4 regions of the Pseudomonas sp. G2-4 genome follow, and region 1 is predicted to be linked to each of the others. Evidence: predicted binding sites of a transcription regulator. Region 1 holds the regulator's gene; each other region holds the start of a gene.
What was found. Region 1 encodes FliA, which starts transcription of late flagellar genes. Its sites were predicted from a motif close to CTAAAGTTTNNNNNNNNNNNGCCGNTAA; they were not measured.
Positions count from the first base shown of each region.

Region 2: motA (flagellar motor stator protein MotA) is a predicted target of FliA. The motif match lies at 4,081-4,108, and genes of this name have one in related genera.
Region 3: QNH97_RS01630 (methyl-accepting chemotaxis protein) is a predicted target of FliA. The motif match lies at 3,933-3,960, and genes of this name have one in related genera.
Region 4: QNH97_RS13855 (methyl-accepting chemotaxis protein) is a predicted target of FliA. The motif match lies at 2,931-2,958, and genes of this name have one in related genera.

Region 1 is NZ_CP125957.1:1,734,910-1,742,734, reverse strand. It holds gene QNH97_RS07765 (protein phosphatase CheZ) at 1-319, opposite strand, end outside; gene QNH97_RS07760 (chemotaxis response regulator CheY) at 338-709, opposite strand; gene fliA (RNA polymerase sigma factor FliA) at 876-1,619, opposite strand; gene fleN (flagellar synthesis regulator FleN) at 1,616-2,446, opposite strand; gene flhF (flagellar biosynthesis GTPase FlhF) at 2,563-3,912, opposite strand; gene flhA (flagellar biosynthesis protein FlhA) at 3,924-6,053, opposite strand; gene flhB (flagellar biosynthesis protein FlhB) at 6,369-7,505, opposite strand; gene fliR (flagellar biosynthetic protein FliR) at 7,509-7,825, opposite strand, start outside.
Region 2 is NZ_CP125957.1:6,061,443-6,069,267, forward strand. It holds gene orn (oligoribonuclease) at 218-760, opposite strand; gene rsgA (small ribosomal subunit biogenesis GTPase RsgA) at 868-1,899, shown strand; gene motB (flagellar motor protein MotB) at 2,120-3,157, opposite strand; gene motA (flagellar motor stator protein MotA) at 3,161-4,012, opposite strand; gene QNH97_RS26655 (HDOD domain-containing protein) at 4,179-5,717, shown strand; gene QNH97_RS26660 (rhodanese-like domain-containing protein) at 5,760-6,575, shown strand; gene asd (archaetidylserine decarboxylase) at 6,595-7,458, shown strand; gene QNH97_RS26670 (cyclic-di-GMP receptor FimW-related protein) at 7,649-7,825, shown strand, end outside.
Region 3 is NZ_CP125957.1:359,976-367,800, forward strand. It holds gene QNH97_RS01625 (methyl-accepting chemotaxis protein) at 1-1,779, opposite strand, end outside; gene QNH97_RS01630 (methyl-accepting chemotaxis protein) at 1,986-3,890, opposite strand; gene QNH97_RS01635 (16S rRNA (uracil(1498)-N(3))-methyltransferase) at 4,005-4,712, opposite strand; gene tatC (twin-arginine translocase subunit TatC) at 4,709-5,506, opposite strand; gene tatB (Sec-independent protein translocase protein TatB) at 5,503-5,925, opposite strand; gene QNH97_RS01650 (twin-arginine translocase TatA/TatE family subunit) at 5,936-6,223, opposite strand; gene QNH97_RS01655 (phosphoribosyl-ATP diphosphatase) at 6,248-6,580, opposite strand; gene hisI (phosphoribosyl-AMP cyclohydrolase) at 6,573-6,971, opposite strand; gene ubiB (ubiquinone biosynthesis regulatory protein kinase UbiB) at 7,053-7,825, opposite strand, start outside.
Region 4 is NZ_CP125957.1:3,228,527-3,236,351, reverse strand. It holds gene QNH97_RS13870 (SDR family oxidoreductase) at 103-960, opposite strand; gene QNH97_RS13865 (VOC family protein) at 1,120-1,524, shown strand; gene QNH97_RS13860 (MalY/PatB family protein) at 1,682-2,830, opposite strand; gene QNH97_RS13855 (methyl-accepting chemotaxis protein) at 3,016-4,527, shown strand; gene QNH97_RS13850 (alpha/beta fold hydrolase) at 4,713-5,798, shown strand; gene QNH97_RS13845 (xanthine dehydrogenase family protein molybdopterin-binding subunit) at 5,838-7,825, opposite strand, start outside.

The DNA of each region.
Region 1 (7,825 bases):
CCACCAGGTCCATGGTGCGGTTGGCTGCGGCCTCGGTCAGCTTGACCACATAACCCAGGCGCTCGGTGGCGTCGGTGATCTGCGAGACTTCCTCGGCCTGCGGCATATGCGGGTCGATCTGGAAATTGACAATCGCGCTGTGCAGTTCACGCGTGAGCTTGCCCACTTCCTGATACAGACCACGGTCACGGGTCTGGTTGAGCTCATGGATCATTTGAACCGCGTCGCCAAAACGGCCTTTTTCAAGGCTGTCGACCAGTTCGCGGGCATGTTTTTTCAGGGTCGATTCAAAATCGCCCATTGAAGATTCGTTATCCATAGCTCCCCCGTGTCGCGGTTAACCGATGCGTTCGAAGATTTTCTCGATCTTCTCTTTCAACGCCTGGGCCGTGAAGGGTTTGACCACATAGCCGTTTACACCGGCCTGAGCCGCTTCGATGATCTGCTCGCGCTTGGCTTCGGCAGTCACCATCAGCACGGGAAGGTGCTTGAGTTTTTCGTCGGCGCGCACATGGCGCAGCAAGTCGATACCGGTCATGCCGGGCATGTTCCAGTCAGTCACCAGAAAGTCGATGCTCCCGCTGTTGAGGACCGGAATGGCAGTGGTGCCATCGTCGGCCTCGACCGTGTTGGTGAACCCAAGGTCACGCAACAGGTTTTTTATGATCCGCCGCATCGTTGAGAAGTCATCAACGATGAGGATTTTCATGTTCTTGTCCAATTCGACCTCCAAGCAGTCTTAAACGCGCCCAGCACCTGAACGCGCCATTTCAATCAATCCGGCACAACACTCGACAACGGTCTGGAGCACAACGGATGGAGACTGGCGCAATGCATGCCAAACCAGCCCCGTTCGCAGTGTCCCCACACTGCAATCAGCGCGCTCGCCACTCCCCCAAACGCCCCCGCAAACGGGCCGCGCACTGGCTGTGTAACTGGCTGACCCGCGATTCGCTGACCCCCAGGACCTCACCGATTTCCTTGAGGTTCAGCTCTTCGTCGTAGTACAGCGCCAAGACCAGTCGCTCACGCTCCGGCAAATTGGCAATCGCATCCGCCAGCGCGCTCTGGAAACGTTCATCTTCCAGGTCACGCGATGGCTCCATGTGAGCACTCGCGCCGTCCTCGTGCAGCCCTTCGTGTTCGCCGTCCTGCAGCAGGTCGTCGAAACTGAACAGGCGACTGCCCAAGGTATCGTTCAAAATCCCGTAATAATCATCGAGACTCAATTGGAGTTCGGCCGCAACCTCGTGATCTTTAGCGTCACGCCCGGTTTTAGCTTCAATAGCGCGAATCGCATCACTGACCATACGGGTATTACGGTGCACCGAACGCGGCGCCCAATCGCCCTTGCGGACTTCATCGAGCATCGCCCCACGGATGCGAATACCGGCATACGTCTCGAAACTGGCGCCCTTGCTCGCGTCGTATTTGTTCGACACTTCGAGCAGGCCGATCATGCCGGCCTGGATCAAGTCCTCGACCTGAACACTGGCCGGCAACCGCGCCAGCAAGTGATAGGCGATACGCTTGACCAGGGGCGCATAACGCTCGATCAGTTCGTATTGGGCGTCCCGTGCCGATTTTTTGTAGAGATGGTTGTAACCGCTGGCAGTCATAGCACGGGCCCTGCTGTTTGTTGCACAAGACGCTCGACGAAAAATTCCAGATGCCCGCGAGGGTTGGCCGGCAGTGGCCAGGTATCCACCTTTTGGGCGATAGCCTTGAACGCCAGCGCACATTTGGAACGGGGAAAGGCTTCATAAACGGCGCGTTGCTTCTGGACGGCCTTGCGTACGCTTTCGTCGTAGGGCACTGCGCCGACGTACTGTAGGGCAACATCCAGGAAACGATCCGTGACCTTCGTCAACTTAGCGAACAGATTGCGCCCTTCCTGCGGGCTCTGGGCCATGTTGGCCAGGACGCGGAAGCGGTTCATGCCGTAGTCACGGTTCAATAATTTGATCAGGGCGTAGGCGTCGGTGATAGACGTCGGTTCGTCGCAGACCACCAGCAGCACTTCCTGGGCGGCGCGGACGAAACTGACGACCGAGTCACCGATACCGGCAGCCGTATCGATCACCAGCACATCGAGGTTGTCACCGATGTCGCTGAAGGCCTGGATCAGGCCAGCGTGCTGGGCCGGGGTCAGATGAACCATGCTCTGGGTGCCAGAGGCAGCCGGCACGATGCGAATACCGCCCGGCCCCTGCAGCAGCACGTCGCGCAGTTCGCAGCGACCTTCGATGACGTCCGCCAGCGTGCGCTTGGGTGTGAGCCCCAGCAGCACATCGACGTTCGCCAACCCCAGGTCGGCGTCCAGCAGCATGACCCGTCGGCCAAGCTCTGCCAGAGCCAGGGACAAGTTCACTGACACGTTAGTCTTCCCGACGCCACCTTTGCCGCCGGTCACCGCGATCACCTGTACGGGATGCATGCTGCCCATGTTCGTTCTTTACCTTGTCTTACTTAGACGGAGGCCACATTACTGGCTGCGCGTTCACATTCTGAACAATGCATGGCAGACCATCGATGTAGGTACAAAAAATATTCATGATTACCTCAGCCGACCTGCTTGGTCGGGCTGTGGTAGATATCAGCGAACATGTCAGCCATGGCTTCCTCGCTGGGTTCTTCCTGCATTTGCACACTCACGGCACGACTGACCAGTTGATGACGGCGCGGCAGATGCAAATCATCCGGGATCCGCGGTCCGTCGGTCAGGTAGGCCACCGGTAGTTCATGACCGATCGCCAGGCTCAACACCTCGCCCAGGCTTGCCGTTTCGTCCAGCTTAGTCAGGATGCAACCGGCCAGCCCGCAGCGTTTGTAGCTGTGGTATGCGGCGGTTAGAACCTGCTTTTGGCTGGTGGTTGCCAACACGAGATAATTTTTTGACCGAATGCCGCGCCCAGCCAGGCTTTCGAGCTGCATGCGCAGGGCCGGATCGCTGGCTTGCAGGCCGGCGGTATCGATCAGCACGACGCGCTTGCGCAGCAACGGTTCCAGCGCCTGGGCCAGGGACTGGCCCGGGTCCACATGGGTCACCGACACATTGAGGATCCGGCCCAGGGTCTTGAGTTGTTCCTGTGCGCCGATACGGAAACTGTCCATGCTCACCAGGGCAATGCTCTGGGCGCCGTACTTGAGTACATAACGGGCCGCAAGCTTGGCCAGGGTGGTGGTCTTGCCCATGCCGGCAGGGCCGACCATCGCAATCACTCCACCCTCTTCCAGCGGCTCGACTTCCGGCGTAGCAATCATCCGCGCCAGGTGCGCCAGCAACATGCGCCAGGCCTGGCGAGGCTCTTCGATACCGTTGATCAGCGCCAGCAGGTCGCGGGACAACGGACCGGACAGGCCGATGCGTTGCAGGCGACGCCACAGGTTGGCCTGGGCCGGACGGCTGCCTTGCAGCTGGTTCCACGCCAGGGAGCCGAGCTGAACTTCCATCAGTTCACGCAGGCTGTTGAGTTCAAAGCGCATCGAGTCCAGGGCACGTGGATCGATACCAGCGCTTGGCGCGGCCGGAGCCGGTGCCACACGACGCGGCTCGACCTGGGCCTGCTCGACCAGCGGTTCGGCAGCGGTCAACGGCAGGCCGGCAGTCAGCGGCTGACCGGCGAACAATTGACGGTTGGTGCCCGCGCTGGCCTGGCCTTCGCTGCTGCGCAGGCTCAATTCGGCCTGGGCGCTGGCGATACGCGATTGGGTCTTGCGCAGCTCGTCCTCGAGTTCCATGTTCGGAACGCGCGGGGCCAGCGCCGACAATTTGTAATCCAGGGCCGCCGTCAACTCGACACCGCCAGCGATCCGGCGATTGCCAATGATGGCTGCTTCAGCGCCCAGCTCGTCACGAACCAGCTTCATGGCCTGACGCATATCGGCGGCGAAAAAACGCTTCACTTGCATAAACCACTACCTCAGCCGTTGGGCCCTACTGTCGCAACGATGGTCACTTGCTTGTTGTCCGGTATTTCCTGGTACGCCAGCACATGCAGCCCCGGGACCGCGAGGCGACCGAATCGCGAGAGCATCGCGCGAATCGGTCCGGCCACCAGCAGGATCACCGGTTGGCCTTGCATCTCCTGCCGCTGGGCTGCATCAATCAGCGAACGCTGCAGCTTCTCGGCCATGCTTGGCTCCAGCAGAACACCCTCTTCCGAGCCTTGTCCTGCCTTCTGCAGACTATTGAGCAATATCTGTTCCAACCTTGGTTCCAGAGTGATCACAGGCAGCTCAGACTCAGTGCCTACAATGCTTTGGACGATTGCGCGGGATACGCCGACCCGAACCGCAGCCACCAGGGCGGCGGTATCTTGACTCTTGGAGGCGTTGTTGGCGATAGCCTCGGCAATGCTGCGAATGTCGCGTACGGGCACCTGTTCGGCCAGCAGCGCCTGCAACACCTTGAGCAACTGCGACAACGACACCACGCCCGGCACCAGCTCGTCAGCCAGCTTCGGCGAGCCTTTGGCCAGTACTTGCAGGAGTTGCTGGACTTCTTCGTGGCCAATCAGCTCGCTGGAGTGCTTGTACAGAATCTGGTTCAAGTGGGTCGCCACGACGGTACTGGCGTCCACCACGGTGTAGCCAAGGGACTGAGCCTGGGCTCGCTGGCTGATTTCGATCCACACCGCTTCCAGGCCAAAAGCCGGATCCTTGGCGGTAATGCCGTTGAGCGAGCCGTAGACCTGCCCCGGGTTGATCGCCAGCTCGCGGTCCGGGTAGATCTCGGCCTCGGCCAGGATCACGCCCATCAGCGTCAGGCGATAGGCGCTAGGCGCCAGGTCGAGGTTGTCGCGGATATGCACGGTGGGCATCAGGAAACCCAAATCCTGGGACAACTTCTTGCGCACGCCCTTGATTCGCGCCAGCAACTGCCCTCCCTGGTTACGGTCGACCAATGGGATCAGGCGGTAACCGACTTCCAGGCCGATCATGTCGATTGGCGTCACGTCGTCCCAGCCCAGCTCCTTGGTTTCCATGGCGCGGGCCGGCGATGGCAGCAGTTCCTGCTGGCGCTTGACCTCTTGCAGGGCCTGGACCTTCTGCACGTTCTGCTTCTTCCAGAACAGGTAGGCACCACCCGCCGCCAGGGCCGCCATGCTCAGGAAGGAAAAGTGCGGCATGCCGGGCACCAGGCCCATCACCGCCATCAGGCCGGCGGCAACCGCCAGGGCCTTGGGCGAGGCGAACATCTGCCGGCCGATCTGCTTGCCCATGTCTTCGGAACCCGAAGCGCGGGTCACCATGATCGCGGCAGCTGTGGATAACAACAGTGATGGCAATTGCGCCACCAAACCGTCACCGATAGTCAGCAGGGCGTAAACCTTGCCGGCGTCGCCGAAGGTCATGTTGTGTTGAAAGATACCGACGGCCATGCCGCCGATCAGGTTGATGAACAGAATCAGCAGGCCGGCGATGGCGTCACCGCGTACGAATTTGCTGGCACCGTCCATGGAACCGTAGAACTCGGCTTCCTGGGCCACTTCCAGGCGACGCAGCTTGGCCTGGCCCTGGTCAATCAGGCCGGCGTTGAGGTCGGCGTCGATCGCCATTTGCTTGCCAGGCATCGCATCGAGGGTGAAACGCGCGCTCACCTCGGAAATCCGCCCGGCGCCCTTGGTCACCACGACGAAGTTGATGATCATCAAAATGGCGAAGACCACGATACCGACCACGTAGTTACCGCCGATCACTACCTCGCCAAAAGCCTGGATCACCTTACCGGCGGCGGCGTGACCGTCCTGGCCGTGGAGCATGACCACCCGGGTCGATGCCACGTTCAACGCCAGGCGCATCAACGTCGCCACCAGCAGAATGGTCGGGAATACCGCGAAATCCAACGGCCGCAGGGCGTAGACGCACACCAGCAGTACCACGATCGACAGGGCGATGTTGAACGTGAAGAACACGTCCAGCAGGAACGGCGGCACTGGCAGCATCATCATGGCGAGCATGACCAGCAGCAACAGCGGCACGCCCAGATTGCCCCGACTGAGGTCTGCTACGTTGCTGCGCGCGGTGCTGAGTAACTGAGAGCGATCCACCAATATTCCCCGTGCCTGTGAAGCAAACTTTTGACGCCCGAAACGGGCGCAGACGGGGCGTTGCAAGAAGCCTTCCAACTTTGGTCGGGGGCAGGAATGGAGAGCGTTACAGGGAAAATCATGTCCCGCCGGACGCAGAACCTGTGGTGAGGGGATTTATCCCCGATGGGCTGCGAAGCGGCCCCTGAATCTGGGATATTCAGGTATGCCAGGCGAATTGAGTAGGTCTGGTTTGGGGCCGCTTCGCGGCCAGCGGGGATAAATCCCCTCGCCACAGGTTCTTGCGCCTGATTCAACTGCTGCCGATAGCCAGACTCATGAATCGCGCCGCAAATCCGGCGGAATCGGCAAATCCTTGAGCGGATCGGGCCGCTTGCCCTTGCCCGCGCGGTGTTGGCGGATCTGGTAGACGTAGGCCAGTACCTGGGCCACGGCCAGGTACAGGCCGCCCGGGATTTCCTGGTCGAGCTCAGTGGAGTAGTAGATCGACCGCGCCAGGGCCGGGGATTCGAGCAGCATCACTCCATTGGCCACGGCAATTTCACGGATTTTCAGCGCCAGGAAGTCACTGCCCTTGGCCAGCAACACCGGGGCGTTGCCTTTGTCGGGGTCGTATTTGAGCGCCACGGCATAGTGAGTCGGGTTGGTAATGACCACATCGGCGTCGGGAATCGCCGCCATCATGCGCCGCTGGGACACCTCACGCTGCAACTGGCGAATCCGCTGCTTGACCTCCGGCTTACCCTCCGAATCCTTGTGTTCGTCGCGTATTTCCTGCTTGGTCATCATCAGCTTCTGCTTGCTTTGATACAGCTGGATCGGCACGTCGATGGCAGCGATGAGGATCAGGCCACAGGCCATCCACAACGTGCTCCAACCCACCAGTTGCACGCTATGGATGATGGCCAGCTCCAGCGGCTCATGGGCGATGCGCAGCAGGTCATCGATGTCGGCCTGCAACACGGTGAGCGCCACAAATAGAATCAGCAGGAATTTCCCGAAAGCCTTGAGCAGCTCCATCAGCGCCGTGGTAGAAAACATGCGCTTGATGCCAGCAGCCGGATTCATCCGGCTGAACTTAGGGGCCAGGCTCTTGCCGGCGAAAAGCCAGCCACCGAGGGAAATCGGGCCAATGATGGCAGCCAGCAACAAGCAGATCAGGACTGGCTGCACCGCCAGGATCGCAATTTTTCCCGAGTGCAGCAGATACTGCCCCATCGCTCCCGGACTCAGCAGCACTTCGCGGGGCAAAGAGAAATTCAGCCGCATGATTTCCAGCAGGTCCAAGGCCAACCCGCCACCATAAATCAGCAACCCGCCTGCCCCGGCCAGCATCACCGCCAGCGTATTGAGTTCCTTGGAGCGGGCGATCTCACCCTTTTCCCGAGACTCCTTCTTACGCTTCTCCGTGGGGTCTTCTGTCTTGTCCTGGCCACTCTCGCTCTCGGCCATGGTTCAGCGCGCCTGTGCCATGTCGCGTAACAGCTGCAACGCCTGGGTGGCCAGCGGCTGATACTGGTTGAGAATATCCCCCAGGCTGATCCAGAAAATCACCATGCCCAGCACAAGGGTCAACGGGAAACCAATGGAAAAAATGTTCAGTTGCGGCGCCGCCCGGGTCATCACGCCAAAGGCGATGTTAACCACCAGCAACGCGGTGATCGCAGGCAATACCAGCACCATCGCTGAGCCCAGAACCCAACCGAGCTTACCGGCAATCTCCCAGAAATGATTGACCAGCAAGGCGCTGCCCACCGGCAAGGTGGTGAAGC
Region 2 (7,825 bases), 2.3 Mb from region 1:
GTCTAGCCATTTCGGGCAGGCACCAAAAGAGGGCAAAGCCACGACCTCTGCCTGAACCCCAGTCCAAACAAGATCCCCGTGGCGAGGGAGCTTGCTCCCGCTCGGCTGCGCAGCAGTCGCAAACCGGACAACTCGGTCTACCTGAAAGACTGTCAGGGCCTGCTTCGCAGGCCAGCGGGAGCAAGCTCCCTCGCCACAAGAGCTCCGTACGCTTCGATCAGAACTTGATGAAATGCTTGCGGTAATGCTGCAACTCGGCAATGGACTCGCGAATGTCGTCCAGGGCCAGGTGGCTGCCACCCTTCTGGAAGCTGTCACGCACCTCTGGAGCCCAGCGGGCGGCCAGTTCCTTGAGGGTGGAAACGTCCAGGTTGCGGTAATGGAAATAACTTTCCAGGGATTTCATGTGGGTGTAGAGGAAGCGACGGTCCTGACAGATGCTGTTGCCGCAGATCGGCGACTTGCCCTTCGGCACCCACTGCTCCAGGAACGCGATGGTCTGGGCTTCGGCCTCGGCCATGCTGATTTTGCTCTCGCGCACCCGCTGGGTCAGGCCCGAGCCGCCGTGCTGGCGAGTGTTCCATTCGTCCATGCCGGCCAGGATCTCGTCGCTGTGATGGATCGCGATCACCGGACCTTCGGCCAAGGTGTTGAGGTCACTGTCGGTGACGATGGTGGCCATTTCGATGATGACATCGGTGTCGGGATTCAGACCGGTCATTTCCAGGTCGATCCAGATCAGGTTCTGCGGGTTTTGCATGGGGGAGCTCCTCGGCGTAGCTGCGCAGTTTAGCCTAGGCGGGCCCTTGGGCGTGCTAAACTCGCCGCCGTTTTACCTAATCGCTGCATTCTTCATACGGAACACCCATGGCCAAACGCCAACTCAATCGTCGTCAAAATTGGCGCATCGAAAAAATCCAGGGTGAGCGCGCTGCCCGCGCCGCCAAACGCGAGTCCAGTGCTGTCGAAGCCTTGGAAGGTGGCGACCTGGGCCCGGAACAGACCGGCCTGGTGATCGCCCACTTCGGTGTGCAGGTCGAGGTCGAGGCCCGGGAAGGCGAACTGGCCGGCCAAGTGTTCCGCTGCCACTTGCGCGCCAACCTGCCAGCCCTGGTCACGGGCGACCAAGTGGTCTGGCGTGCCGGCAACCAAGGCATCGGCGTGATCGTGGCGCAATTGCCACGCAACACCGAGCTGTGCCGTCCGGACAGCCGAGGCCAGCTCAAGCCGGTTGCCGCCAACGTCGACATGATCGTCATCGTGTTCGCCCCACTGCCCGAGCCCCACGCCAACCTGATCGACCGCTACCTGGTGGCAGCCGAACACGCCGGCATCCGCCCGTTGTTGCTGCTCAACAAGTTCGACCTGATCGATGAGTACAACGCGCCGGCGCTGAACGCCCTGCTGTCGGTCTATCGGGATCTGGGTTACCCGGTGCTGGAAGTCTCGGCCCATCACGGCGACGGCATGGAGAAACTGCAGGAACAACTGGACGGACGCATCAGTGTGTTCGTCGGCCAGTCCGGCGTGGGCAAGTCTTCGCTGGTCAACAGCCTGCTGCCGGAAGTCGAGACCCGCGTCGGGCCGTTGTCCGAATTGTCCGGCCAGGGCACCCACACCACCACCACTGCGCGGTTGTTCCACTTCCCCGGCGGCGGTGAATTGATCGACTCGCCGGGTATCCGTGAATTCGGTCTGGGCCACGTCAGCCGGGCCGATGTCGAAGCCGGGTTCATCGAGTTCAATGAGCTGATCGGCACCTGCCGCTTCCGCGACTGCAAACACGACCGCGAACCCGGCTGCGCCCTGCTCAAGGCGCTGGAAGAAGGCCGCGTGCATCAGCAACGGATGAACAGCTATCGCTCGATCATCGCCAGCTTGCCGGAAAGCAGTTACTGACCTGCATGCAATTTGAAGCCGATCACTAGCGTGGCGAGGGAGCTTGCTCCCGCTGGGCTGCGAAGCAGCCCCAAAACCTGCCAAATACAGAGCATCAGACACACCGCACCCGCCGGCTTACGACTGCTTCGCAGCCGAGCGGGAGCAAGCTCCCTCGCCACAAAGGCAAGCAGTCTCAAGCCCACAAAAAAGCCGACAACGATGTCGGCTTTTTTGTGGGTCACTGTGCAGGCGCTCCGTCAGGCTTGGGCGCAGCGTCGTCGAACAGGTTCAGACGCTCACGCAGCTCATGGGCCGGCACGGGCTGCTGGTCCGCCGGCAAGGCGTTCGGATCAGCTGCGGCGCCAGGCGTCTCGGGCACCTCACCCGGTGCGCCCTGCCCTTGGGCCGGATCCGGCGCCGGATCATCGGTTTGCGAACCTTCGATGGCTTGCTGGGCCTTTCTGGTCAACACCACGATATCAATACGCCGGTTGACCGGGTTGAACGGTTCCTTGCGGTCGAACAACGCCGAGGACGCATACCCCACCACCCGCGCCACCTGTTCGTCCGGATAACTGCCAGCCACCAAGGCACGGCGTGCCGCATTGGCGCGGTTGGCGGACAGCTCCCAGTTACCGAAGTCACCCTTGCCGACGAAGGGCTTGGCGTCGGTATGACCGCTTATGCTGATTTTGTTCGGCACCGCTTTGATGGTGTCGGCCATGGCCAGGAGAATATCTTCGAAATAAGGCTTCAGGCGCGCGCTGCCGGAATCGAACATCGGCCGGTTCTCGGCGTCCATGATCTGGATGCGCAGGCCGTTCGGTGTGATTTCGAACAGGATCTGGTCCTTGAATTTCTGCAGTTGCGGATTTTCTTCGACCTTGTTCTGCAACTCTTGCAGTAACAACTCCAGGCGCTCGCGCTCCATCTGCTCGGCCATGCCCTCAACCTGCTCGGAATCCACCGTCACCTTGTCGGGCTGAGGCTGGGATTTGACTTCCGGGTTGAGGGTCGTTTCCGGCGCCAGGGTCGGCGAGCCACCCAGGTCGATGATGTACGGTGTGCCGCTTTCGGAAAAGCCGACCGGATCCTTGAAGTAACCGGCGATGGCGATCTTCTGTTCCGGGGTCGCGGTGGACAGCAGCCACAGCACCAGGAAGAACGCCATCATCGCCGTCGCGAAGTCGGCGAAGGCGATTTTCCAGGCGCCCCCGTGATGCCCAGCGGCTATGCGCTTGACGCGCTTGATGATAATCGGCTGGTTATTTTCCATGACTTAACGACCGCGAACCGCTTGTTCCAACTCGGCGAAGCTTGGACGGTGCGCCGGATACAGGACCTTGCGACCGAATTCCACCGCCAGCGATGGCGGCATGCCCGAGGCCGAGGCCACGAGCGAAGCCTTGATGGCTTCGTAGACGTTCAGTTCTTCCTTGGCGTCGTGGGCCAGGGAATGGGCCAGCGGGCCGAAGAAACCATAGGCTGCCAGGATACCGAAGAAGGTACCGACCAGTGCCGCGCCCACATGCAGGCCGATAGAGGCCTGATCACCTTCGCCCAGGGAAGCCATGGTGACCACGATCCCCAATACGGCCGCAACGATACCGAAGCCGGGCATGCCGTCGGCGATGCCGTTGACCGCGTGGGAGGGATGCTCCAGGTCTTCCTTGAGGCTGTACAGCTCCATGTCGAACAGGCCTTCGAGCTCATGGGGAGCCATATTGCCGGACGACATGATGCGCAGATAATCACAGATGAACGCCGTCATGCGGGCGTCCTTGAGCACCGAGGGGTACTTGGCGAAGATCGGGCTGGCGGAGGCGTCTTCGATATCGCCTTCGATCGCCATCATGCCTTCGCGGCGGCTCTTGTTGAGGATCTCGTAGATCAGCCCCAGCACCTCAAGGTAGAAGGTGTGGCTGAAACGCGAACTGAACATGCTCAGGGATTTCTTGAGCACATGCATCGTCATATAGCCGGGGTTGGCCTGCAAGAATGCGCCGAGGGCCGCGCCACCGATGATCAACACCTCGAAAGGTTGGACCAGGGCGGCAATCTTGCCATGGGAGAGCACGTATCCGCCCAGCACGCTCGCGAACACGACAATGATGCCGATAATTTTAGCCATAGATAGAAAGTACTTATTTAAGTCGGGTTCAAGGTCATATTCGGAAGCTGAAAAATCTCTTCTTCTACTTATCGGCAAAACTGCGCCAGACTATAGCCAGTTCCGGCGAAAAGCCAATTTGCCCCGCTCCGGGCGTAGATACCTCCTATGATGATCGCGTCCAACCATGGCTAATGAAACGAAGGTCCCAACTCCACGACCCACCACGCTCGAAGGCTGGGTAAAGCTGCTCGACGGTGTTCACCTGCCCGTGCCCCAGGCCAGTCATGACCTGGTCTGCAAAGCCCTTGCCGACAGCCGCCGGTCGTTGCGTGACATCGCCGAACTGATGCAGGACAGCCCCGCCCTGGCCCTGAGCGTCATCCGCGAAGCCAACCACCACACCCATGGCAGCCTCGCGGAACCGGCGGAAAATCTCGAAGTAGCCCTCAACCGCCTCGGTCTTAAACGCACCGAAGAACTGCTCGCTCGCCTGCCCTCATTGCCGGGGCAAGAAATCCCCGTTGTCCTGCGCCAGCTGCAATTGATCAGCCAGCATGCCACGCAACAGGCCAATGGTTTTTTTGCCAGCCGCCTGGCGCGGCTGTGGCAAGACATCCACTGGGGCAGCCTGCTGTTTCTGTCACCGCTCTGGCCACTGGCCCTGACTCACCCGCGATTGCTGGGGGAGTGGGAGTTGCGGGTCATCCATAAAGGCCAGCCGGCAAGCGAAGTCGAGCGCGAACTGTTCGGCGTCAGCCTGCTGAGAATCTGCCTGGCACTGGTGGAAACCTGGCGCCTGCCGATCTGGGTGATGCAGGGCTACCGCCTGCTGCTCAACGAACGCCGCGAACTGGTGCAAGTGCTCCGCATCGCCCGGGACAGCGAGCACCCGCTGCGCCAGCAGAATCGCCTGGACGATGACCCGACCCTGCGGCGCTGGCTCAACCAGCCCGCCAATACCGTGCTGCTGGCCAACGGTCTGGCGCTCTCAGCGCAGCAAGCCTGGGACTCCCCCAACAGCGCCCGCTGGCAATACCTCACTAGTTTGTACCTGCAAATGTCGATGGATGAGGTCCAGCAGCAGTTGCACCAACAAGCCGTCACCAGTGCCCGCCACGATGCCATGCCAGATCTCTGGCACCCTGCCGTGGCGCTGATCTGGCCCTGGGGCAGCCGCCGCATCCACCCCGGATTGCTACCTGCTGCCCCGCCCAGTGCCGCAGACTTGACCCAGTGGCGCAAGCAATGCTCCGCGCTGCTGGTGGAACCGAGTCCTTTCAGCAATGCCATGCACCTGACCACCTCGGCACGGGATGCGTTGGTGGCGTGCGGAATGCGCCGGGTGATGATCCTGATGGCCGACCGCAGCCAGACCAGCGTGCGCGTGCACCAGACCGCCGGCCTGCCCAAGGAGGCAGCTGCCACCAGTTTTTCCATCAATCAAAGCAAGGTCTTGCAGCGATTGCTCGCCCAGCAGGCTCAGGTTCGCCTGAATCCGGACAACAATGCCCAGTTTTCAGCGTTGCTGCCGCCGGGCCTGCGCAGCCTGTTCCGAGGTGAGCACCTGCTGCTGCGCTCGCTGACCTGCAACGGTCGAGTGATCATACTGGTGGTGGTGGACCAGGGTGGCGGACCGTTCTCGGACGTGACCGTGCAGGCGTTCGGCAAAACCGTGCAATGCATCGAAAGGGCCCTGCATACCTTTACCAACCGCGGCCGCTGAACTTGATACAATCCTTTCCCTTTGCGCTCCTGGAGACCTCACATGCCTGACTTCTCTGGCTTGCCGCTGGTAATCGAGCCGAGCGAGCTGCTGCCGCGCCTCGACAGCCGCGAACTGATCCTGGTGGACCTGACCAGCGCGGCCCGTTACAGCACCGGCCATATCCCCGGCGCACGTTTCGTCGACCCCAAGCGCACCCAACTGGGCCAGCCGCCAGCGCCGGGCCTGTTGCCGGCCAAAGCCGACCTGGAAGCACTGTTCGGCGAATTGGGGCATAACCCGGATGCGGTCTACGTGGTCTATGACGATGAAGGCGGCGGCTGGGCCGGGCGTTTTATCTGGCTGCTGGACGTGATCGGTCACTCAAATTATCACTACCTCGACGGCGGCCTGCTGTCGTGGCTGGACGAAGGTCTGCCGGTGTCTGTCGAAGTGCCAGCGCCCGTTGCCGGCCCGGCGAGCCTGACGCTGCACGATGCCCCCACCGCCACCCGCGAATACCTGCAAAGCCGTCTCGGTGCTGCCGACCTGGCGATCTGGGACGCACGCGGCCCACTGGAGTACTCAGGCGAGAAAGTTGTCGCCGCCAGGGGCGGGCACATACCCGGCGCGGTCAATTTCGAATGGACGGCTGGCATGGACCAGTCGCGCAACCTGCGCATCCGCAAAGATATGCCGCAGATCCTCGAAAAATTGGGCATCACGCCTGACAAAGAAATCATCACCCACTGCCAGACTCACCACCGCTCTGGCTTCACCTATCTGGTGGCCAAGGCGCTCGGTTATCCGCGGGTCAAAGGCTATGCCGGTTCCTGGGGCGAATGGGGCAACCACCCCGACACCCCTATCGAGCTCTGAAGGTTCTTAAGGACAGTTAATGAAAAACCGTTTGTTCATCCTCTCTCAGTATCTATTGCCCCACCACCTGCTGTCGCGGCTGGCCGGCTGCATTGCCGAATGCCGCGTGCGCTGGTTCAAGAATGCCTTCACCCAGTGGTTCGCCAAGCGCTACCAAGTGGACATGTCCCAGGCCCTGGTGGAGGACCTGACGGCCTATGAGCACTTCAACGCCTTCTTCACCCGTGCCTTGAAAGACGGCGCACGCCCGCTGGATGAAACCCCGGGCGCGATCCTCAGCCCCGCCGACGGCGCCGTCAGCCAGCTCGGCCCGATCGAGCACGGTCGGGTATTCCAGGCCAAGGGCCACAGCTTCAGCGTGCTGGAACTGTTGGGCGGAGACGCGGCCAACGCGGCGCCCTTCATGGGCGGCGACTTCGCCACCATCTACCTCTCCCCCAAGGATTACCACCGCGTGCACATGCCGCTGGCAGGCACTTTGCGCGAGATGGTCTACATCCCCGGGCGGATTTTCTCGGTCAATCAGACCACCGCTGAAAATGTTCCGGAGCTGTTCGCCCGTAACGAGCGCGTTGCGTGCATTTTCGACACCGAACGCGGGCCGATGGCCGTGGTGCTGGTGGGCGCGATGATCGTGGCCTCCATCGAAACCGTCTGGGCCGGTCTGGTGACGCCGCCCAAGCGTGAACTCAAGACCTTCCGCTACGACGAGGCCGCCCGGGCGCCGATCCACCTGGAAAAAGGTGCCGAAATGGGCCGCTTCAAACTGGGCTCGACCGCCATCGTGTTGTTTGGGCCAGATCAGGTGAAGTGGGCCGAAGAACTGGTGGCCGGTTCGCCAGTGCAGATGGGGCAAGGGTTGGCACTGCCAAAGGCTGAGTAAAAGATCAAATGTGGGAGCGAGCTTGCTCGCGATAGCGATTTTTCAGTCACCTCTATATCGACTGGTCAGACGCCATCGCGAGCAAGCCGCTCCCACTGGGCATCCAACATCGATAGGGCACTTCTTTTCGTGCTACAACTGCTAGAGTTGGAAACATCCTTTTCATTTTCGGCCGGAGCCCGTCCACGGCATGAATGAGACCAGCCCTCTCCAGCTATTGCGCGTCCCGACCCCGACACAGTCACGCCTGTCGTTCTGTGATGCCACACCACGGGACCTCAAGCGCTGGATCGCTAACCTGCCCAAGGCCAACATCGGCGAAACCGCCCGCCAGCTGTATCAGGCCCTGGGCGAACTCAACCAGTTG
Region 3 (7,825 bases), 1.4 Mb from region 1:
GCTACGATTGATCTCCTCAGCCACAGCACTCTGCTGCTCGGCCGCTGCGGCGATCTGCTGGTTCATCGACTGAATGGCCGAAACCGTGCGAGTGATGTTTTCCAGTGAACCACCCGCGCGGCGGGTCAGTTCGACACTGTTGTCAGTCAGGCTGCGGCTGTTATCCATAATGGTCGCCACCTGCTCGGTGCCCGACTGCAGGCCGACAATCAGTTGCTCGATTTCTTCGGTAGACTTCTGGGTGCGCTGGGCCAGGCTGCGGACCTCGTCGGCCACCACCGCGAAACCACGTCCGGCTTCGCCCGCACGGGCCGCCTCGATGGCCGCGTTAAGGGCCAGCAGGTTGGTTTGCTGGGCCACGGACTTGATCACGTCCAGCACGCTGCCAATCTTGTCGCTTTCGCGCTTCAGGTCGCCCATCGCTGCGGTGGAGTTACCCACCTCCAGGGCCAGGCGTTCGATTTGGGCGATGGCTTCGCCGACCACTTTTTCGCCTTCGCGAGCCTGCTGGTCAGCCGCGACGGCCGCTTCGGAAGCTTCCTCGGCATTGCGCGCCACTTCTTGCACCGTGGCGGTCATTTCGTGCATGGCGGTGGCGACCTGGTCGGTCTCCACTTTCTGGCTGTTGACCCCGGCGCTGGTCTGCTCGGTGACGGCCGAGAGCTGTTCGGCGGCGCTGGCGATTTGTGTGACGCCTTCGCTGATGCCGCCAATCAATTGCCGCAGACCCACGGTCATGCTCTGCATGGAGCGCTGCAGCTGGCCCAGTTCGTCACGTCGCTCGGAGGTGAGGTTGTGGGTCAGGTCGCCTGCGGCAATCCGCTCGGCGACTTTGAGGGTCTGATCCAGCGGGCCGACGATCTGACGGGTGATGACCAGCGCTGCGATCACGCCGAACAACATGGCCAGCACGGCGGCGGACACCAGAATAGTTTTGGCCTGGGCGGCGTCATGGTCGCGCACGGCCGTCTGGGACACGGTCAGGCTTTTGCTGGACTCAAGCAGCACCTCGCCTTGCTCTGTCATGCGCTTGAGCGCAGCGGCAGTATCAAGCTGGGAGTCTCGGAACTGGCTGACCGCTGCACGGTAGGCGTTCATCGAGTCGCTGGCCTGCTGCAGGGGGGTGGCATGCTCCTCAGGCAACTGTGCCGGCAGGCGTGCGAGGAGTTTGAGGACGTCGGTGATGGCGTCAAGGGCCGGTTGCTGGGCTTCGCTCTTGCCGCTGTAGGTGTAGCCGCGAACTTGGTAACGGGCTTGCTGGATCGCTTTGCTCAGGGACACCACGTTGTTGAATTGGGCGATGTCTCCACTTTGCAGCATCGCCTTTTCAACTTCAGTGACACGGGCCACGGCGTTGTCGGCACTGGCGCCGAGTTTGCTGCGGGCATCTTCGCGGCTGACGGTGGCGCTGGCCATCTCGGCGAAGGCGCTTTTGTATTCGGCCACTGCGGCCAGCTGTTTGTCGATCAGGGCCACATCGTCCGGCTGCTCGATCATCTGGCGGGCGCTCGTCAGTCCGGCCTCGAGCTTGCCAAGCAGATCGTTGACTTCCTGTGGACCGTTCTCGCCTCGGGCGTTGTAGTAGTCCAAACGCGCCAGACGCAGGTCCTTACTCAATTCGTTCAGGCTGGAAATGTAGCCCAGCTTGTCGCCGCGGCTGATCACATTGCCCAGGCCGCTCCAGCCGGTGAAAGCGATCATCAGGGTTAGAAACAGCACCAGACCGAAGCCGAAACCAAGCTTGCGATTGACGCCTACGTGACCTAGCCATCGGAACATGCCGTTACTCCCCGCAGCGTTGAATTTATATGCTGAGAGCTATATCGGCCGGTTGGAAGGGATCTGTAGAGAATAGGTGTCAGGTGCTTCTCGTAGGGGGGAGCGCTTGCTTGTGCTTGGCTGCGAAGCCGTTGTCAGTTCGAGCCCGGCGGGGGGCGCTTCGCGCCCAAGCGGGAGCAAGCTCCCCCGCCACAGGGTTTATGCCTCTAGACCTTGAAGCGACCTACCAGCGTTTGCAAATGAACCCCCAGTCGCGCCAGCTCTGCGCTGGAGGCGGCGGTTTCTTCGCTGGAAGCGGCGGTTTGTTCGGACACATCGCGAACATTCACGACGCTGCGGTTGATCTCTTCGGCCACGGCGCTCTGCTGCTCGGCCGCAGCGGCGATCTGCTGGTTCATCGACTGGATTGCCGAGACGGTGCGGGTGATGTTTTCCAGTGAGCCGCCGGCACGGCGGGTCAGTTCGACGCTGCTGTCGGTCAGACTGCGGCTGTTGTCCAGGGTGGTCGCAACCTGTTCGGTGCCCGATTGCAGGCCGAGGATCAGTTGCTCGATCTCTTCAGTGGATTTCTGGGTGCGCTGGGCCAGGCTGCGGACCTCGTCGGCCACCACCGCAAAACCACGCCCTGCTTCACCGGCCCGGGCCGCCTCGATGGCCGCGTTAAGGGCCAGCAGGTTGGTTTGCTGGGCCACGGACTTGATCACATCCAGCACACTGCCGATCTTGTCGCTCTCGCGCTTGAGATGGCCCATCGCTTCGGTGGAATTGCTCACTTCCTTGGACAGGCGTTCGATCTGGGCGATGGCTTCGCCCACCACTTTTTCGCCTTCGCGAGCCTGCTGGTCAGCGGCGACCGCGGCTTCGGAGGCTTCCTCGGCGTTACGCGCTACTTCCTGCACCGTGGCGGTCATTTCGTGCATGGCGGTGGCAACCTGATCGGTTTCCACTTTCTGGCTGTTGACCCCGGCACTGGTCTGTTCGGTAACGGCCGAGAGCTGCTCGGCGGCGCTGGCGATTTGCGTGACGCCTTCGCCGATACCGCCGATCAATTGGCGCAGGCCCACGGTCATGCTCTGCATGGCACGTTGCAGTTGGCCCAGTTCGTCGCGGCGCTCGGAACTGAGATTGTGGGTCAAGTCGCCTGCTGCCACGCGTTCGGCGACCTTGAGAGTCTGCTCCAGCGGGATGACGATCTGTCGGGTGATCGCCATGGCTGCAATGACCCCGAACAGCAGGGCCAGCGCGGCGGCCGAGATCAGGAAAATGTCGGCTTGGACTGCATCATGGTCGCGCACGGCCGTTTGGGACAGGGTGAGGTTTCTGCTGCCCTCGCGTAGCACAACCCCCAGGTCGGACATGCGCTTGATGGCGGCAGCGCTGGCGGTCTGGGCGTCATGGAACTGGCTGATCGCGGCACGATAGCTCTTGAACGATTCGTTGGCCTGTTGCAGGTCGGCGGCGTGCTCATCGGGCAGTTGGGCCGGCAGGCTGCCGAGGGCTTTCAACGCGTTATCGATGGCATCCAGGGCTGGTTGCTCGGCCTCGGCCTTGCCACTGTAGGTATAGCCGCGAACCTGATAGCGGGCTTGCTGGATTGCTTTACTCAGGTTTACCACACTGTCGAACTGAGCAACGTTGTCGCTTTGCCGAATCGCATTTTCAACGTTGGCGACGCGGGCCACGGCGTTATCGGCGTTGGCGCCCAATTTGCTGCGCGCATCCTCACGACTGGCGGTGGCGCGGATCAATTCAGCGACGGCAACTCTGTACTCAGCGACCGCCGCCAGTTGCTTGTCGATGATCGCCACGTCGGCCGGTTGCTCGATCGATTGGCGGGCGGTCTGTAGCCCAGGCTCCAATTTGCCGAGGAGATCGTTGATGTCACCTGGGCCTTTTTCGCCGCGGGTCGCGTCATAATCCATGCGTGCCGAGCGCAGGTCTTTGGTCAGGTCGTTCAGGCTAGCGATGACCCCCAGCGTGTCGCCGCGTGCAATTACATTGCTCAGGCCGGTCCATCCGGTGAAGGCGATCATCAAGGTTAGGAACAGCACTAGACCGAAGCCGAAGCCGAGTTTGCGATTAACGCCTACGTTATCTAGCCATCGGAACATGCTGATACTCCCTTGAAGGGCGGAATTGCTTTGTATAAAGCACTATCGGCCCATAGAGGGAGAGCAGGAGAAATGAGTTAGATGCGTTTGGAATACCGTAGCAAACCAAAGGGATCAGAACAGTCGTGCGAGCAGCGCTGTAACCGCGGTCTCGACCCGCAGGATCCGCTCACCCAGTTGTACCGGTTGCAGGCCGGCCTTGCCCAGCAGGTCGATCTCGTAGGGAATCCAACCGCCTTCGGGCCCGATGGCCAAGGTCACCGGTTCTGTTAGCGCTCGCGGGCAGGGCGGGTGCTTGCCAGGGTGGCCGACCAGTCCGAGGGTGCCGTTCACGATGGCCGGCAGGCGGTCCTCGACGAAGGGCTTGAAGCGTTTTTCAATGATGATGTCTGGCAGCACACTGTCTCGGGCTTGCTCCAGGCCAAGGATCAATTGCTCGCGAATCGCCTCGGGTTCCAGGAACGGGGTCTGCCAGAAGCTCTTTTCCACGCGATAACTGTTGACCAGCACCACGCGCGGCACGCCCATGCTGGCGATGGTCTGGAACACTCGACGGAGCATTTTCGGGCGAGGCAGGGCCAGTACCAGCGTGAGCGGCAATTTGGCCGGTGGTGGCTGGTCGAGGGTCACTTGCAGTTCGGCCTCGCGGGCTTCCAGGCGCAGCACTTGGGCGGTACCCATCAAGCCGCCGATGCGCCCGACCCGCAGGCTGTCGCCGACGGCGCTGCGGTGGACTTCCTGCATGTGAGTCAACCGGCGATCGCTCAGGACCACCCGGTCGGGCCCAATGAAATCGGCCTCTTCAAGCAGCAGCAGGTTCACGCTTGGGTCGCTGGCGGCTGGTCGTTGTGGTCGTCGGCGGGCTGTTCCTCGGGCTCTTCTTCCCTGCGCTTGCGCACCAGGCCACCGAACAGGATGCCGATCTCGAACAGCAGCCACATCGGCACGGCCAGCAGGGTTTGGGAGAAGATGTCCGGCGGGGTCAGGATCATGCCGACCACGAAGCAGCCAATGATCACGTAAGGGCGGATTTTCTTCAGGTACGCCACGTCAACCACGCCGATCCACACCAGCAATACCACGGCCACCGGGATTTCGAACGCCACGCCGAAGGCGAAGAACAGCGTCATGACGAAGTCCAGGTAACTGGTGATGTCGGTCATCATCTCCACGCCCGCCGGAGTGGCGGCGGCGAAGAACTTGAAGATCAGCGGGAACACGAAGAAATAGGCGAAGGCCATGCCGGTATAGAACAGCAGGATGCTCGACACCAGCAGTGGCACGGCGATGCGTTTTTCATGCTTGTACAGGCCTGGCGCGATGAAGCCCCAGATCTGGTGCAGGATTACCGGGATCGCCAGGAACAGCGAAACCATCATCGTCAGCTTCAGTGGCGTCAGGAACGGCGACGACACATCGGTGGCAATCATCGTTGCCCCGACTGGCAGGTACTGGCGCAGCGGCGTGGAGACGAAGGTGTAGATCTGCTGGGTGAAGGCGAACAACCCGGCGAAGAGGATGAAAACCGCCGCGACGCAACGCAGCAGGCGGGTGCGCAGCTCGGTAAGGTGCGATACCAGCGGCATCGGCTGGTCGTTTTCAGGGAGATCGCTCATGGGGCTCGCGGCGGCAATGTAGGGTCGTTGGGCGCAGGGGCTGCGGGGGGCGCTGTATCAGCCACCGTCGGTGTCACTGGAGTCGGCCCAGTCGCCGGCACCGCGCCGTCCACCGGCGCCTGGGGCGCTATCGTTGGTTCGACCGCAGGTTGGACCGGCGTCGGTTCCTGTTGGGTCGGCGTGAAGATTTTCCGTGCTTCCTGCTCCAGGGACAGGATGTGTTCGTTGTGCAGCTGCCGACGGATGTCGTCGGCACCGATTTCACGTTCAACTTCCTGTTTGATCGCATTGAAGCTGCGCTTGAGTCGCCCGATCCAGAGACCGGCGGTACGCGCAGCACCCGGCAGACGCTCGGGGCCCAATACCAGCAGGGCGACGAGGCCGACGAGCAGCAGTTCAGTGAAGCTGATCCCAAACATTAGTCAGTGCTCACGAGTCTTTGCGGGCGGGCTCTTCGACTTTCTGGGCCTGCACGTCGATGGTGTGCGGCGCATTCACAGGCTGGGCGGCCTGGGGGTGTACCGGTTGGGTCGGCTGCGCCGGTTGGGCGGGAGCCGCCGTTGGGTCGGCCGGTTTTTCGTCATCGTTCATGGCCTTGCGAAAGCCCTTGATCGACTCGCCGACATCGGTGCCGAGGTTTTTCAGTTTCTTGGTACCGAACACCAGCACGACGACTACCAGAATGACGACCCAGTGTTTCCAGTCAAAAATACCCATGTGGCTATTCCTCTTGAGAGTTGATCAATCGGACGGACGCGAGGCTTTCTCGACGTGTCCGGACAGACCGAAGCGACGGTCCAGTTCATCCAGTACAGCCTGCGGGTGCTGCCCCAGTTGGGCGAGCATGACCAGGCTGTGGAACCACAGGTCGGCGGTCTCATAGATCACGTCGCTGCAGTCGCCGCTGATGGCAGCATCCTTGGCGGCGATGATGGTTTCGACCGACTCTTCGCCGACTTTTTCCAGAATCTTGTTCAAACCCTTGTGGTACAGGCTGGCGACATAAGAGCTGTCGGCCGCGGCGCCTTTGCGCTCTTCCAGCACCTGGGCCAGACGGGTCAGGGTGTCACTCATGGGTATGTCCTGAATAAATGGCATGCGGGTCCTTGAGCACCGGGTCGACGGTTTTCCAGTCGCCGTTCTCGAAGACGCGATAGAAGCAGCTTTGACGGCCGGTGTGGCAAGCAATCTCACCGACTTGCTCGACCATCAGGATGATGACGTCGCCGTCGCAATCCAGGCGCATCTCATGCAGGTGCTGCACATGCCCGGACTCTTCACCCTTGCGCCACAACTTGCCACGGGAACGTGACCAATAGATGGCGCGGTTCTCGGCGGCGGTCAGGGCCAGCGCTTCGCGGTTCATCCAGGCCATCATCAGCACACGCCCGGTCTTGTGATCCTGGGCGATGGCCGGCACCAGGCCGTCAGCGTCCCATTTGATCTCGTCCTGCCAGTTTTTCATCTTCGACTCCGACAATGGGCCGCGCACTTCAAGTCGGCGGGCCCAGCGTTGAAACAGTGTGCCAGCGCGAACCGGTGCTGGCTATCGGCGAACGACCAGATACAAACCAACAGCCACCATGATCCCGGCCGGCCAGTGCCCCAGTTGGCTCAACGGCCCACCGGTCGCCAGCACTGCGCCGCCACCCAGGTGAGCTGCGCCCAGCAGGCGCAGCAACCAGTCGTCCTTGCGCTGTTTCCAGGGTGGCGCCGGGTCGTGGGCGTGGGGTTGGGACATGCGTTCGAGCAGGTCGCGGGTCATGTTGGCCAGGTGCGGGATCTGCTCGAACTGGCTCTGCACGTTGCCCAGCAAGGTTCGCGGGCTGACGCGCTCGCGCATCCACCGCTCGAGGAAAGGCTGGGCGGTGTTCCACAGGTCCAGGTCCGGGTACAACTGGCGACCCAGGCCTTCGATGTTCAGCAGGGTCTTCTGCAACAGCACCAGCTGTGGCTGAACCTCCATGTTGAAGCGACGCGCGGTCTGGAACAGGCGCATCAGCACCTGACCGAAGGAAATATCTTTTAACGGTTTTTCGAAGATCGGTTCGCACACGGTACGGATCGCTGCTTCGAATTCGTTGAGCTTGGTTTCGGCCGGTACCCAGCCAGAGTCGATGTGCAGTTGTGCCACGCGGCGGTAGTCGCGTTTGAAGAAAGCGAACAGGTTGCGGGCCAGGTAATCCTGGTCTTCCGGGGTCAGGCTGCCGACGATGCCGCAGTCGATGGCAATGTACTGTGGACTCCACGGCTGCACGGTGCTGACGAAGATGTTGCCGGGGTGCATGTCGGCGTGGAAGAAGCTGTCGCGAAACACCT
Region 4 (7,825 bases), 1.5 Mb from region 1:
TGGGTCGCGAAGCGGCCCCAAAATCCATTGACTCAGTTTTTCAGACAGATCCAAGGGGCTGCTGCGCAGCCCAGCGGGAGCAAGCTCCCTCGCCACGGGCCATCAAAGCATCGGCTTACCCCCCGTGATTCCATACCGCGAGCCAGAAATGTAGCTCGACTCATCCGAAGCCAGCAGCACATAGATCGGCGCCACTTCCACCGGTTGACCGGGACGGCCCAAGGGCGTCTGCGAGCCGAAATTCTGCACTTCTTCCTCAGGCATGGTCGCCACGATCAGCGGTGTCCAGATCGGTCCCGGGGCCACGCTGTTGACCCGGATGCCCTTGGGGCCAAGCATCTGCGCCAGGCCTCCGGTGAAGTTGGCGATGGCGCCCTTGGTGGTGGCGTAGGCCAGGAGCGTCGGCTTGGGCATGTCGGAGTTGACCGAGCTGGTGTTGATGATCGATCCACCAGGCTTCATGTGCGGCACAGCGGCCTGGCAGATCCTGAACATCGCCGTGATGTTGATATCGAAAGTGCGCACCCATTCTTCGTCGGGAATCTCTTCCAGGTTTTCGTGGGTCATCTGGAACGCGGCGTTGTTGACCAGGACGTCGATGTGCCCGAAACGCGCAACGGTTTCGTCGACGGTTTTGCGGCATTGGTCTTTGTCCGCCAAGTCGCCGGGCAGCAGCAGGCACTGGCGGCCGGCCTGTTCGACCCAGCGGGCGGTTTCCTTGGCGTCTTCGTGTTCGTCCAGATAGGCAATCGCTACGTCAGCGCCTTCACGGGCAAACGCAATGGCGACGGCGCGACCGATGCCGCTGTCGGCGCCGGTAATCAGGGCGATCTTGTTCGCCAGTCGTCCTGAACCGGTGTAGCTCTGCTCGCCGCAATCCGGGTAGGGATCCATTTTCCGTTGGGAACCGGGGACGGCCTGGCTTTGTTTCGGAAAAGGTGGGAAAGGGTAGTCGACCATTGTCGTTCTCCATGCTGGTTGCGATGGAGGGTGGACTTCGGGTTTTCTGGGAGAGTTCGGTCGGATTATCCTGTCGGTCGATGAGCGTCATGCGCCGGGTTTCGTCGATAAACAGCCAGCATCGACTAATGTTGGAGCCGTTTGAATAAGGAGCAGAGTATGTTCAGCCACATACAGATCGGCGCGCGCGACTTGCCGAAAATGGTCGCTTTCTATGATGCAGTCCTAGGCTGCCTGGGATTGGTGCGCATGCCGAGCGAAAACGACTCGGGCCCACCGGGGGAGGGCTGGCATCAGCCCGGCAAGCACTGGCCGCAGGTTTTCGTACAACTGCCTTTCAATGGTTTGCCTGCAACCTGGGGCAACGGCATGCAAGTAAGCTTCGCCGCCGACTCACCGCAGTCCGTGCGTGCGGCCTGGGAGCAGGCCATCGCCCTGGGCGGCTTCGATGAAGGTGCGCCGGGACTCAGGCCTCAGTACTCGGAAGGGTATTTCGGCGCCTATTGCCGGGATCCGGAGGGGAACAAGCTGTGTTTTGTGTATGCGCCGGATATGCATGACTAGACACCGCTTCATTGTGGCGAGGGAGCTTGCTCCCGCTGGGTCGCGAAGCGGCCCCAAAATCCATCGACTCGGTTTTTCAGACAGATCCAAGGGGGCTGCTGCGCAGCCCAGCGGGAGCAAGCTCCCTCGCCACAGGGGGATTTCTTCGTTAGTGGGATCAGCGTCGAGCCTTCAAGCTGCGTTCCATCCGCGCAATCCCTTCCTCCAGCAGCGCCCGTGGGCAGCCGAAGTTCAGGCGCACGAACTGCCCTGAATCGTCGCCAAAATCCAGCCCGGCACTGAGGCCGACCTTGGCTTCCTTCAGGAAGAACCCCTGCGGATCGTCCAGCCCCAGCGCGGAACAATCCAGCCAGGCCAGGTAAGTGCCTTGGGGCACGGTCATGGTGATGCCCGGCAGGCGAGTGTTCACCGCTTCGACCAGGAAATCGCGGTTGGTTTGCAGATACGCCTTCAAACCCTCCAGCCACGGGCTGGCCTCGCTGTAGGCCGCGCGGGTCGCTTCAAGGCCCAGGGCGTTGACGCTGTCGACCATGCCGGCCCGGGCGTTGTTGACCCGCTCGCGCACCTTGGCGTCCTGGATGATGGCAAACGAGGTTTTCAACCCGGCGATGTTGTAGGCCTTGCTGGCGGACATCAGGGTGATGGTGCGCGCGGCAATTTCCGCGCCGAGGGAGGCGGTGGGGATGTGCACGCGCCCGTCGAAGCACAGCTCGGCATGAATCTCATCGGAGATGATCCAGGCATCCTGCTCCAGGCAGATGTCCGCCACGGCCTTGAGTTCTTCCCGGTCAAACACCTTGCCCAACGGGTTGTGGGGATTGCTCAGCAATAGCGCACCACCGCCCTGCAAGGCCTCGCGCAACGCGGCCAGCGGGGTATGGAATTGACCATTGGCCGGGTTGAACGGCAATTCCACTTTATTCAAGTTCCAATGGCCCGGTGCGTTACGCAGCGGCGGGTAGTTGGGCACCTGCACGACGACGTTCTGCTGCGGTTCCACCAAGGCACGGAGCGCCATGTTGAAACCCGGTTCGACCCCAGGCAGGAACACGATCTGCTGGGGTTCGACGCGCCAGGCGTACTTGCTCCACAGATCGGCGACGATGGCCGCGCGCAAACCGTCCTGAGCCACGCTGTAACCCAGCATTGGATGTTCGAGGCGCTTTTGCAGCGCGTCGATGACCACGGGCGGGGCAGGGAAGTCCATATCGGCCACCCACATCGGCAGCACATCGGCCGGGTAGCGGCTCCATTTGGTGCTACCGGTACCGTGGCGCTCCAATACCGTGTCGAAATCGAATGTCATGGGGGTTCCATCAGTCAGGGGATGAGATGGCGAACATCATAAAGCAAAGGCCTGTGGGAAAAAGATTGATGGCTCAATGCCATCTGATGATGATAATCAGCTACAGTTTCACTCCGAGACGCCGATAAGGCCTGAAACCGGCATTGGTAACGGACCCTCCGAGTATCCGAAAAGGACAGCCCTCCATGACATCGCTCGTGCGCTTTAACGATCACCACCGTAAAGCCGATCGCATTATGCTGGGGCTGCTTTGGCTCACGCTGCTGTATGCGCTGTGCCTGGCGTTCATGCATTCGACCTTCACCCAGGCGTTGCTGGTGGGCGGGCCGACTTGCGTGCTGACCACCGTCCTTTATCGCGGACTGGGCGGAACCCGCGCCATGCGCTGTGTCATCGCCGTGGCGCTGATGGTCATGGCGGCGTTGCACATCAACCAGGCCCATGGCGTGATCGAGTTCCACTTCGGGATTTTCGTGCTGTTGGCGGTGCTGACGTTCTACCGGGACTGGCTGCCGATTGTCGTGGCTGCCGCCACCATCGCCGTCCACCACCTGGGTTTCCACTGGCTTCAGCATCAGGGCTATCCGGTGTTCGTCATGGATGCCCACGGCGGCTGGAACATGGTCTTCCTGCACGCGTTCTACGTGGTGGTGGAAAGCGTGATCCTGATTTATCTGGCGAACCAGAGCCTGGCCGATGCCACGGACAACCAGGACGTGCTCGACAAAGTACTGGCCGCCGCCACGAAGCTGAGCAGCGATGCCGGTGCCCAGCGCAATCAAGGGGTCAAAGTCTCTTCGGGTGAACGCTTCGATCACTTCCTGCAACAAGTCACCAACCTGGTGGACGGCGTAGTGCGTGATACCCGAAACCTGTCGGACCTCGGCCAGGATCTGTCCCAGGTCGGCCAGACCCTGCAAAGCGGTGCCCGCCACCAACTGGACGAAGTTGCACAGATGAGTGGCGCGATCGGCCATCTGGTCCAGGCCATGGACAACATTGCTGGCCACGTCGACCAGACTTTGCAACGCGCCGGACAGGCAAACGAGCAGGTCAACCGCGGACGCAGCACCGTTGACCAGACTCGCGAAGAAATCGTCGAACTGGCAGGGCGCATCAACCTGACCAACGAAACGGTACAAGTCTTGGCCGAACAGGCGCAACAGATTGGCCAGGTACTGGACGTGATCAACGGCATCGCCGAGCAAACCAACCTGCTGGCCCTCAACGCCGCCATCGAAGCGGCCCGGGCCGGCGAGCAGGGTCGTGGGTTTGCGGTGGTGGCCGACGAAGTCCGGACCCTGTCGCAAAGAACCTCGACGTCCACCACCGAAATCCAGCAGATCATTGCCAAGCTCCAGCAGGGCAGCCGCCAGGCCGCCGTCGCCATGCAGGACAGCCGCGACGGAGTGGAACGCTGCGTATCCGCCAGCCAACTTGCCTCGCAACTGTTGCACGCCGTGGTGGAAGACATCGCGGTGATCAACCACTTCAACGATCTGATCGCCAGCACGACACAGGAGCAAGCCAAGGCTTCGCGGGGCATCAATGAGCGCTTGCAAGCCGTGCAGGCGGTGGCCGAGCACAACGCCGACAATATCGGCATCCTGACTCGCAGCAGCCAATGCCTGCCGCCGTTGGCGGAGCGCCTGGCGGTGTTGGGGCAGGCGTTTCACGGGAAGTCAGGCGCGGCCTGATGCCCCTGGACGGCCCACGTTTCTGCGCAGAATGTATCCCTATGTATCAACCACCACGACAGACACGAAACGTTGCTGTTGCGACCGCTCGACGACACATCCTGGATACCTTGACGGCGTGAAATAGCCCCATCGAGACAGCAAACGCCGTCTCCTGGGCTCACCCGTTTACAAGGAGATCCACCATGGAAATGACCCTGTCGCAGCACACATCCACCCCCCGGCATCGGCGCCTGCTTGCACCCTCCATCCTGGCGTTCGCCTTGATGCAGTTGGGGGCGTTGGGGTTTTCCTCGTCCCAGGCCAGCGCTGCCGAGGTGGCTGCGAGTGTGCCTGCCAGCACGGTTGGCGCCATCACTCCCGGCAGTCACACTTCGTTCGGCCCGCTCAAGCACGTCAAGGCTGGCCTGCTGGACGTGGCCTATGCCGAGGTCGGTCCTGCCGACGGCCCGGTGGTCATCCTGCTGCACGGTTGGCCCTATGACATCCACAGCTACGCCGACGTCGCGCCGGCGCTGGCCGAGAAGGGCTATCGGGTGTTGATTCCCTACGCCCGCGGTTATGGCGATACACGCTTCCTGTCGGCCAAGACCCTGCGCAACGGCCAACCTTCCGCGCTAGCCAGCGACCTCATCGACTTCATGGACGCCCTGAACATCAAGCAGGCCGTGCTCGGTGGTTATGACTGGGGCGCACGCACGGCTGATATTGTCGCGGCCCTTTGGCCGGAGCGGGTCAAGGCGCTGGTGGCGGTGAGCGGCTACTTGATAGGCAGCCAGGAAGCGGGCAAGGCACCGCTGCCGCCCGCCGCCGAGTTGCAGTGGTGGTATCAGTTCTACTTCGCGACAGAGCGCGGCCGGCTGGGCTACGAGAAAAACACTCATGATTTTGCCAAGCTGATCTGGAAACTGGCCTCGCCGAAGTGGAATTTCGATGACGCAACTTACGACCGAAGCGCCGCTGCCTTACAGAACCCCGATCACGTCGCCGTTTCAATCTTCAACTATCGCTGGCGCCTGGGCCTGGTCAAGGGCGAGGCCAAATACGCCGGACTGGAGAAAAAACTGGCGACGTTCCCAGTCATCAGCGTGCCAACCATCACCCTTGAGGGCGATGCCAACGGCGCTCCGCACCCACCGGCAGAAGCCTACGCCAAGCGTTTCACCGGCCGCTACGAGCATCGCCTGATCGATGGCGGTGTCGGCCACAACCTGCCGCAGGAAGCTCCGCAGGCTTTCGCCCAGGCTGTGATCGACGCTGATCATCTCTGACAGCGGCCTGGCGGATGCACAGCTGCCGTTTCCAGACGGTCACGCCATCTTGAAAGGCAACTGCCGCAACGGCTTACCCGTCAGGCTCGCCACGGCATTCGCAAAAGCGGGGGCCAACGCCGGCAAGCCGGGCTCCCCCATCCCCGTGGGGGGTTCGGCACTTGGCACGATGTGAACGGCAAACTCCGGCATGTCGGTGATGCGCGGCACGCTGAAGTCGGCAAAGTTGCTTTGTTGCACGACACCGTCTTTCAGGGTGATGGCGCCACCCGGCAGGCACATGGACAAGCCCATCAGGGCAGCGCCTTGCACCTGGGCTTCCACGCTGCGCGGGTTGACGGCCAGGTTGCAGTGAACGCCAGCGGTGACATGGTGCAGCACTGGACGGCCGTCCTGCACGGAGGCTTCCACGACGTAAGCCACTACGGAACTGAACGACTCATGTACCGCCACGCCCCAGGCACGGCCGGCCGGGAGTTGACGCTTGCCATACTCACTTTTGTCCACGGCCAGTTGCAGGGCTTCGCGATGGCGAGGGCTTTGATCGCCGAACAGTTTCATTCGGTAGGCCACCGGATCTTGCTTGGTCGTCCGGGCGATCTCATCGATCAGCGTCTCCATGACGAAGGCCGTGTGAGTAGAGCCTACGCTGCGCCACCAGAGCACGGGTACGTTGAGTTTGGGATGATGGACTGTCAGGCGCATCGGTATCGGGTAAGGATTGCGCAGGCCTTCCGTCGCGGTAGGGTCGATGCCGTTTTTCACCCGCCCGCCGAACACGGTGCCGGTGATGATCGATTGCCCGACCAGGGCGTGATCCCAAGCCAGGACCTTGCCGTTGTCATCAAAACCGATCCGCGCGCGGTGAAGGTGCATGGGCCGGTAATAGCCACCCTTGATGTCGTCTTCCCGGCTCCACAGGGTACGGATCGGTGCATTCAGCCCAGCGGTGCGCGCGGCCTTGGCCACCTCGCATGCCAGCACGGCGAAATCGTTGCTGGGCACGCCACGCCGGCCAAAGCCGCCGCCCGCGGTCTGCACGTTCACCTGGATCTGTTCGGGCTTGAGACCCAGCACCTTGGCGGCCGCGGCGCCGTCGCCACCGGGAAACTGCGTGCCGACCCACAATTGGGCGCCATCCTCGCCAAGCTGTACGGTGCAGTTCAACGGCTCCATGGGGGCGTGGGCGAGGTAGGGGAATACAAACTCGGCTTCCAGCTGATGCGGCGCGCTGGCAAGGGGCGTCATGTCGGCATCGAAATGGAGTGGGCCGGGTTGGCCGGCCAGGTCCCGGTACTGAGCCAATTGGGTTTCGCTGTCCACTTTTTCTATCCCGGCCGTGTTCCATTCAACCTTCAACGCATCGCGTGCCAGCTTGGCCTGCCAGTAACCCTCCGCGACCACTGCAACGCCTTCCGCACCGCCGTCCAACGGCACCCGCAACACGGCTTTTACGCCCTTCGTGGCACGCGCCGCGCTGTCATCCAAAGAGGCGATTTTGGCGCCGAACACCGGTGGTCGGGCGACGACAGCCGTGAGTTGCCCAGGAAGGTGCATGTCGATGCCGAAATCCTGTTGGCCGCTGCTCTTGGCCTTGGCATCGATGCGCGTGGTGGCCTGGCCGATGATGCGAAAGTCCTTGGGATCCTTGAGCGTGATGTGTTCGGGCACGGGCATCGCCATCGCGGCTTCGGCCAGTTCACCGTAGCTCGCCTTGCGGCCCGCCGGACCGAGCACCATGCCGGATTGGGTGCTCAGGCTCGCCACGTCGACGTTCCAGCTCGCGGCGGCTGCGGCAAGCAACATGGCACGGGCACGGGCGCCGAGTTCGCGGTACTGGATGTAGCTGTTCTTGATTGAATTGGAGCCGCCGGTGAGGTGGATGCCGAAATTCGGATCCATGTAGGCGGCGTCGTTGCTGCCGTTGCGACTGCGCACCAGGCTCCAGTCGGCATCCAACTCTTCGGCAAGAATCATCGGCAGGCCGGTTTGCACACCCTGGCCGAACTCCAGCCGGTTGATGGTCA